One region of the Lysinibacillus sp. NPDC059133 genome, then DNA from elsewhere that is predicted to be linked to it. Evidence: riboswitches for the same ligand, from Rfam matches in the RefSeq annotation. Region 1 holds a riboswitch; each other region holds the start of a gene.
What was found. Region 1 has a riboswitch for cobalamin ahead of metE (5-methyltetrahydropteroyltriglutamate--homocysteine S-methyltransferase). Riboswitches for the same ligand answer to the same signal wherever they lie in the genome.
Positions count from the first base shown of each region.

Region 2: another riboswitch for cobalamin. It lies ahead of ACFXN8_RS23960 (FecCD family ABC transporter permease); the one in region 1 lies ahead of metE (5-methyltetrahydropteroyltriglutamate--homocysteine S-methyltransferase).
Region 3: another riboswitch for cobalamin. It lies ahead of ACFXN8_RS08865 (hypothetical protein); the one in region 1 lies ahead of metE (5-methyltetrahydropteroyltriglutamate--homocysteine S-methyltransferase).
Region 4: another riboswitch for cobalamin. It lies ahead of ACFXN8_RS02285 ((2Fe-2S) ferredoxin domain-containing protein); the one in region 1 lies ahead of metE (5-methyltetrahydropteroyltriglutamate--homocysteine S-methyltransferase).

Region 1 is NZ_JBHZDH010000004.1:4,699-6,907, reverse strand. It holds gene metE (5-methyltetrahydropteroyltriglutamate--homocysteine S-methyltransferase) at 1-1,325, opposite strand, end outside; cobalamin riboswitch at 1,501-1,679, opposite strand.
Region 2 is NZ_JBHZDH010000071.1:10,001-12,209, forward strand. It holds partial or broken gene ACFXN8_RS23955 (topoisomerase C-terminal repeat-containing protein) at 1-45, shown strand, start outside; cobalamin riboswitch at 456-640, shown strand; gene ACFXN8_RS23960 (FecCD family ABC transporter permease) at 823-1,812, shown strand; gene ACFXN8_RS23965 (ABC transporter ATP-binding protein) at 1,813-2,209, shown strand, end outside.
Region 3 is NZ_JBHZDH010000012.1:32,900-35,108, forward strand. It holds gene ACFXN8_RS08860 (hypothetical protein) at 1-197, opposite strand, end outside; gene ACFXN8_RS08865 (hypothetical protein) at 253-1,017, opposite strand; cobalamin riboswitch at 1,269-1,452, opposite strand; gene ACFXN8_RS08870 (DUF4179 domain-containing protein) at 1,897-2,209, opposite strand, start outside.
Region 4 is NZ_JBHZDH010000002.1:191,776-193,984, reverse strand. It holds cobalamin riboswitch at 395-577, shown strand; gene ACFXN8_RS02285 ((2Fe-2S) ferredoxin domain-containing protein) at 715-1,086, shown strand; gene cobJ (precorrin-3B C(17)-methyltransferase) at 1,091-2,209, shown strand, end outside.

The DNA of each region.
Region 1 (2,209 bases):
GATTGAGGGAAACTTCCTATTGTTGTCGTTGGGAATAGCGGTAACCCTAAAGCTTGCTGTTGAATCTTTTGGCGGTGACTAAAATCACTATGTCGTTCAAAATCTTGAATTGTCACTGTTTGAACTGCCTGATGGATCACCTGGTTTTGACGAATTGGATGATTTTTTAGGGCTTCAATCGCCTTCATACTTTCTGATAAGTTATGAATCGTGCTACCATCTTTGTCTCGTCTAAATTTAGTTACCTCAACGATTTCTACGATTTTTTCATCAGCGAAGGAAAGTGCATTTTTTAGAACAGGATCGAGCTTATTTTCAAGAGAGGTCGTTATTGGTACGTGTTGTAGGTTGCTAGATGGTTGAATCCATAATGCTACAGCATTACTTAGTGTTTCAATTGCCTGAATCGTAGAGTTTACCTCTGCTAGGTTTGAACGCCAAATATCACGGCCATTAACAACACCAATCGCTAATACTTTATCTTTAGGAAAACCAAATTGACGAAGCGATCCCATATTCCCTTTATAGCCATGGACGAAATCTAAACCAAAACCTTGAACAGGGAGTGCCATTATTGCTTCATAAGAGGTTAATGCTTCAAAGTATGTTTGAAGCATTATTTTCGCCTCTGGCACTGCTCCAGCTAGTTGTGCGTATATTTCTTGTACAAGCTTTATTTCTGTCTCATCTAATGTAGTTACAAGGGATGGCTCTTCTAGTTGAATCCAATTGGCACCTGCATTCACTAATTCTTTCAACACTTGGGCATAGAGTGGTAGTATGGCCAGTAAATATTCAACTTGTGTTACCTTGTTATAACCTTTCGTTAGTTTGCAAAATGTATAAGGACCAATTAATGTCGGCTTTGCGATAATGCCGTATGCTTCTTTAGCCTCTAAAAAATCTGCTAAAACTTTGTTTTCCGTTATTTGTAATGTTTGTTCTTCAAATTCTGGCACAATATAATGATAGTTTGTATTAAACCATTTTGTCATTTCACTGGCCACTGCTGTTTTGTTCCCACGTGCTATGCTGTAATAGGTATGTAAATCTACCTTTCCACCTTGCCAGTTAAAACGCTTAGGTACTAAACCAAACATCACGGCTGTATCTAACATTCTATCGTAATAAGTGAAGTCTCCAACTGTTACCATATCTATGCCCAGTTGAAGCTGTTTTTCTAACCTAGATAATCGGATATTCTTTATTTTTACTTGAAAATCTACTTCAGAAAGTTCATGTCGCCAAAATGCTTCTAATGCTTTTTTCCATTCACGATCTTCCCCAATGTATGGGTAGCCAATTAGTGTACTTGTATAAGTCATTTCAATCACCCTTTCAGAAATAATAAAAAGCCATTCTCCTTCTAGGAAAATGGCTGCATGTTAAATTTGTCAATGAAAAAACAATACGAAGAAGTGTATACTTCCGCATAGGTCATTCGTTGTCGCACAGTGCCTGAATGGTCACATTTCACCACCTATTTCCACGTAGGTATTTGGTGTGTACTAGAAATTGGCAGGTCTCCTGGCTTTTCATCAACACGTCTCACTGCCTTCCCAGTTTCCCAGTGGCATTTGTGATTTGCTCCGAATTACAGTTGCGGGACAGCGTCGGATTTACACCGACTTCCCTTTTAAGCCAAACTATCATTTGGCACCAACTCTTACACAATATTCAATTATGCTCCTACTATAACATATAGTTCAGAATAGTAGAAATTTTTTCTTAAAAATTTAAAGGATTATACTAGTCATGTTTTAATCAAAAGTCCAATACTTTCTCGATATTTACTTCGTACCTCTATATTTGAGCATAGATAGTATTCCAAGAATCGATCCAATCGCTAATATGGTAAAGACCCATTCCCAACTAATGATTCTCTGAATAATAGGGATGAGATTGATAGAAATTATAGTAACTAGGAAACCAATACACATTTGAAAAGTAAGGGCTGTACGTACATACTCAACTTCAGCTATTTCTGAGACTGCTGCAGAAAACCTTGCATCATAGTATCCCCCTTTAAAATAAGATTGAATAATGTCATTATACAAAAAAAATAGAAAACGAATCCACCTCTTGTTCATATAAAGAGATTAAAAGCGCTGATGCAAACACTATAGTTCCAATCCAGTCGACTTTCGGCGCACCTTTTTGTATTCAATGAATAACTGCCTACCACAACTTTTTCAAAGTTACCCCTTTT
Region 2 (2,209 bases), on a different contig from region 1:
TAATTAAAATATGAAAAAAATACAGACAACGAATATTTTAGTTGAAAGATGGAATTTGAAAAATAAGGATATAAATTAAGCATTTATGAATCTTTCTGAATTAATTTTCACTACCCTTTTAAAAAGAAAATCCTTTGTATTTTTATAATTTCCATTTATAAAAATAGATAACCAAAAAAAACGGAATGAAAGATTTGTTAGTAGATAATGTAGAGTGTTGCCCTCACTGATATTGAATATCGAGAAGAAAGAGATTACTAATAGCGTACTATGAGGAATTTGTATAGTAAGGTAAGATAAATTATTATCTAAATTTATTTTATTTTTCCAATAGTAATTAATGTTTAATGGTTCTATTTTCTAGCTATTAATATCTCGTTTATTACTATTTTTGCTTTAATGTAATATATAATATAATTGCTATCTGGAAAATATTCTGATATTGTTCCTCTTATAACTTAATAATTTTTGTTGGTGCGAATGACATTGTTCGTTTGCTTAAAAGGGAAATCGGTGCAAATCCGATGCTGTCCCGCAACTGTAATGGAGAGTCTATACAATATGTCACTGTAGCGAGCTATGGGAAGGCGTATAGATGATGAACCTAAGCCAGGAGACCTGCCAATAAAAGTAACAAACTTACATAGAACCACGAGGATGGTTGTAGTGACTGGGAAGAGACGCCCTTTATTTAACTATGACATCCTCTTGTAGACAAGGGGATTTTTTTATGCCCTAAGAGAGGAGAGCGTTTTGAAAAATCCAACAACAAGAAAAATCAACCTACTCTTATTAGTATTGACTGGTGTCGTTCTAATATCAATGACGTTAGCGATAATGGTAGGCTCTGTGTCTATTACACCTAGTATTGTATGGCGTATTATTTTGTCGCATATCCCGTTCAATCCACTTGGCATTACAGAAGATTGGAGTCGTTCGCAGGAAATCATCATATGGCAAATTCGTACTCCCCGCGTAGTACTTGCCATAATAGTCGGAGCGGGTCTTGCAATTTCGGGAGCTGCTATACAAGCTTTAGTTCGCAACTCAATCGCAGACCCATATATTTTAGGTGTATCTTCCGGTGCATCTGTCGGGGCGACGTCTGTTATTTTACTTGGCGCTTTTTCATTTTTAGGTATGTATGCGCTATCACTTGCGGCTTTTATAGGTGCGACGATTGCAGTACTAATCGTGTTTTTCTTAGCACGAGTTGAGGGGCGAATTTCAGTTATTCGATTATTATTAGCTGGAATTGCCGTGTCACTAGTTTTGTCAGCAATGACGAATTTTATGCTGATGATGGCGAAAGAAGAGGGCGGCATAAAGGCAGTGATGTATTGGATGATGGGAAGTCTGGCTGGAGCGAAATGGGTAAATTTAATGATTCCGTTCGTTGTTTTAACGGTCGTCTACGTAATTTTACGTCTTCATGCACGTCATTTGAATTTACTTTTACTAGGCGAAGAATCTGCTGTTACGCTGGGGGTTAATTTAGAGAAATTTCGATTGCTACTAATTCTATTAATTTCCCTATTAACAGGTGTCCTTGTTGCTATAAGTGGTGCAATTGGCTTTATAGGCCTGATTATTCCACATATCGTACGCATGATTGTCGGCTCAAATTATAAGTTTGTACTGCCAGTCAGTGCATTAATTGGTGCGATATTTTTAATATGGGCTGATGCAGCTGCGCGCATTGTGATTGCACCTGAGGAAATGCCGATTGGAATTATTACTGCTTTATGCGGATGCCCATTTTTTATATGGATGTTGCGTAAGCAAATGTATTCTTTCGGGGAGGAGAATTAGATGGTATACGTAGCAAAAAACCTTACTTTTGCCGTGCAGCAGGTGAAAATATTAAACAATGTTTCTGTACATATTCAAGAACGCGAGTTTGTGGGCATAATTGGTCCTAATGGCAGTGGGAAATCGACCCTATTAAAAAATATGTACCGTATGCTACAACCTCAAGAGGGAGAAGTATTTTTATTTAATGAAAATATTTACAAGCAATCTTCAAAGGAGATAGCAAAGCAACTAGCCGTCGTAGGGCAGGAAACACCAGTGCTTTTTGAGTTCACTGTTAAGGACCTTGTTGCAATGGGACGTACACCGCATAAAAGGCTTGTGGAAGTGGATACAAAAGAAGATCTAGCTATTGTCGAGGAATCGATGCAGCAAGCAGGCGTACTGCATTTAAGTG
Region 3 (2,209 bases), on a different contig from region 1:
CTCCTTCCGCGGGTATTTACCTTCCTTCCGCGGGTATTTCCCCTGCTTCCGCGGGTATTTCCCCTGCTTCCGCGGGTATTTTCCTTTCTTCCGCGGGTATTTCTCCTGCTTTCGCGGGTATTTACCTTCCTTCCGCGGGTATTCTCTTGCCCCACGCGGATATCAATCCTATGCTGGCGACGCCATTCTACGATCATGCAAGGAATATACCTTTCTCCTGGGGACATTCATCTTATCCCCCGCATCTTAGATTCACAAAGCTTGTTTCGTTTTCTGTGCCTGTTTGAAAATGGGAAATGAACGTTCTACGACAACGCAGCTATGGGAATTAGAGAAATCCATTAAAACCTTGCCTGGGCGACTTTTTAAAAGTTGCAAATTATCTATCAATTCAACCAATAGCTGATGACCATTACCTCGTGGGTGCCAGTTTAAATGATAATCATTTAGTTCCTTCACCGCTTTTAAAAATTGATGATACTCTTGCTCTACAAAATTGATCAGTTGTTTATTTTTATGAGCTACTTGCGATAAATCCTCTACATATACTTCATAAAAGCGCATCACTATCGAACACAATAAATCATTGACCCGAGCAGCACTTAGTATTGCCTTAGGGACTTGGGAAAGTCGCTCTAAATTTGGTTTTGCACGAGTCGAATCGATGCGTGTAATTAAATGATACTGCTCACCATTCACCTCGTACACAATTGGATTTGTCGGCATATACATCATAAAATCATTTGTTTTTGTTTTAAGCTGATCTGTAATATTCGCCTTTGCAAAAAGGTGCCCATTAAAACGTTCATTTTGAATCCAAATAATATCTTTGTTATATAAAATTTGATCAAACAATCTTTCATTACTAATAAGATTGTTAGCTATTAATTGATCGACCAGTGATTCTACGACCATTCTTGTTGTAGCTTTCTTGGCAACTTCAGTGCGTGGTTGCTTACAAATTTCCATATCTACATATTGCGATTCTTGTGTTGTACATACATGAATATTCGTCATACGTGCATCCTCTTTTCGTACATATTTTTCAAAACGGAAGTATTCTTTCGCATAAAAAAAGGATCTCCTACAACTAGAGGAAATCCTTCATTCTATCTTTTTCATTCGTCACATAATGTCAAATTATACCCAAGCATAAAAGAATTGCCTCGAAAGCGACTACCTTCTTTTATTTTGGGCGTTTGACGTACAGTGACGAACAGAGCATTCTGTTTTGTCAACATGCCACCTCCTATTCCTCGTAGGGTTATGGTGTGTACTCATAATAGGCAGGTATCCTGACTCATGATCATCGCTACTTTTCCCCTTCCCGTCGTTAAACAGTGGTATATGAAAAGTCGCTCACATTTACAGTTGCGGGACAGTGTCGGATTTGCACCGACTTCCCTTTTAAGTAAATTGCACGCAATTTACACCTATTACTCCACGCTATTCAGTTGTTAAATAGATCAGACAAGACATATTCTTTTCTAATTATTCCCTTTAATAGTAAAGGGTGTTCTAGTTAAAAGCAAGTCGATTGTGTTTATTTTTATTTTCCTTTTTGCACTAAAGCATCCGTAACTCTCCATCTATATCTAAAACAGTAAAAAATAATCTGGTAAATAACAGGAAATCAAATCCCTACACCTCCTACATAGACTAACTACTCTAAACTTTCTATTTTTCTCATCAGAATAAGGATGTCTAACGGCAACAATTGTATCAAAGTATCTTTCTCCGTTTGAAATTGCATTTCCAATCGAGATAGCTTCAGCACATACTGTATCAAGATAACCTAGTAGCATGTTATTCGGTAGGCTTTACCGGAATATTACCATAAGTATGGAAAAATTAATAAGATGTTCAAAAAGGAGAGCCTTTTTGAACATCTTTACTTTATTGCAATGGAATATTCAGTTCAATATTTTTTCCGATAGGATTGAAGTAATAGTTTAAATATATTTTTGCTTTGCCATCATAATTTTCAAAGTTCTCCGTCGCAAATAGGTACTGCTCATCATCTGAGAACGAGCCACTTGTATATTCTAACGTCGTGCCATCTGCTTTTACAGCACTATTTAGAAACGAATGTCGACTTCTATCATCCCATTTCTTTGCAGCAACTGATACACCTTGCTGCGCTACAGAAATATCCCAATCCAAATAATCGGGCTTCGTGAGTACTTCTTTTGTACCAAAATCGACTTCG
Region 4 (2,209 bases), on a different contig from region 1:
TGATTTTCCATATATATGCTATACTTTTTATGAAAAAATTTTAAATTGAGATTCTATGTCGAAAATTCTGATAAATAGATAAAGATTTCACATATTGCTATGAAATATTAAAAAAATTGTCACAAATTAAAAAAGAAATATTGAATTTTTTAAATAATAAGATATGATAGAAACAGTTTTCTATTACATTAAACTTCTTTCAGCAGAAGTCTCCCACCTCTATAGGTAGTGAGATGAATGCAGATTTAAGTTACTTTTCAGCGGGTTCCAAACACCTGCTGAAAGAAGTTAAAGCCTCCGGCGGATGTCACGGAATCGGAAATGAGTTCTTTGTACAAGCACAAAGCCGATTCCGGACGCAATTATGCCGAGGCATAATTGATATAATATAAATTCATATAAAACATCCATAAGTGCTTGAATATTTTCAAGATAATAGGGAAATCGGTGAGAATCCGATACAGCCCCCGCTACTGTAATAGCTGATGAAATCGCGGATGCCACTAGTGAAAACTAGGAAGGCGCGAAAGTAAAAGGAAGCTTAAGTCAGGAAACCTGCTTATGTGATAATGCATGCAAACTTTTCGGAGGGAGAAGTTGAAGCGAGAGCGAGTACCCGTATATTCGTTTTTATTTGGCTTCTACTAAACCTTTACTCTTCGACTAGAGTAAAGGTTTTTCTTTTTCCTAAAAGCAAATGAGGGGAGAACAACTATGACAACTTGGAATTTAGAGGGGATGAAAACACATCTTTTTATATGCAATGGTAGTAGTTGTATGAAAAAAGATGCTGAAGATATTACACAGGCAATTCGTGATGAAATACAGTTGCTAGCGCTTGATCAGGAAATACATACAACAAGGACCCGCTGTAATGGTAGGTGTAAGGATGCTTGTGTTGTCATCGCTTATCCTCAGGGGAATTGGTACCGTGTGTCGACAACGGAGCATGCGAAGGCACTCGTACAAGATTTAAATCATGAATCGTTACATAATGAGCATGTTTTTACATTGCGTGAAGGTTTGTTGCAGCGTACAGCGCAAACAACAGCCATTAAAGGTATTGAAAAGGTGAAAGAGGGGTAACAAAATGGCTCAAAAAGGTAAGATTTTCGTAGTTGGCTTTGGCCCTGGAGACTTTAAACATATTACGACTCGTGCTGTGGAAGCACTACAACAAAGTCATATGATTATAGGCTATAAAACTTATGTTGAACTGATTCAGGATTTAGTTAGTGCAAAGTCGATTATTAGTACTGGTATGACAGAGGAAGTTTCACGTGCTCAAGAAGCGGTGCGTCAAGCAGAGGCTGGAAGTATCGTATCGGTCATTTCCAGTGGGGATGCCGGGGTTTATGGAATGGCAGGATTAGTGTATGAGGTATTAATCGAGCTAGGCTGGACAGAAGCAACTGGTATCGAGGTAGAAATTGTTCCAGGTATTTCAGCTATTAATTCATGTGCCAGTTTACTAGGTGCTCCCATTATGCATGACGCCTGTACCATTAGTTTAAGTGACCACTTAACACCTTGGAATTTAATTGCAAAACGAGTAGAAGCGGCAGCAATGGCGGATTTTGTTATTGCTCTTTATAACCCGAAAAGTGGACGTCGTACGAGACAAATTGTAGAGGCACAACGAATTTTATTGGAATATCGTTCTCCAGATACGCCGGTTGGACTTGTGAAAAGCGCGTATCGTGACCGTCAGGAGATTACGATGACTACTTTAGCAGAAATGCTTGAACATGATATAGGTATGTTAACAACGGTTATTATCGGTAATTCAACAACATTCTTTTACGACAATAAAATGATTACGCCACGTGGTTATCAGCGTAAATATACACTTGGTGAGGAAAAACAACCGTTACGACCACATCAACGACTTAAAGAAGAAAATGAACCATGGGCGATGAATCAAGAAACAGGAGCAGCACGTAATGATTTTGCGACAGATCCTAATGCCAATCGTATTAAGCCCAGTTTAGCCATAACACCACAACCAAAGCTTAAAAAATCGTCACTTGAAATGGCGACAGCTGCTCTTACTATGGTAAAGGGAACGAGCGCTGTGAAAAGTTCACCTAAGCTTGTTCAACAAAAAATCGAATCCATTTTTGAATTAGCTGTAAGTCCAGGGGTAGCCAATAAATTCTTTACTCCTCAACAAATGATGACGTTAGCTGAGGTCGTTGGTGAGGAAGGG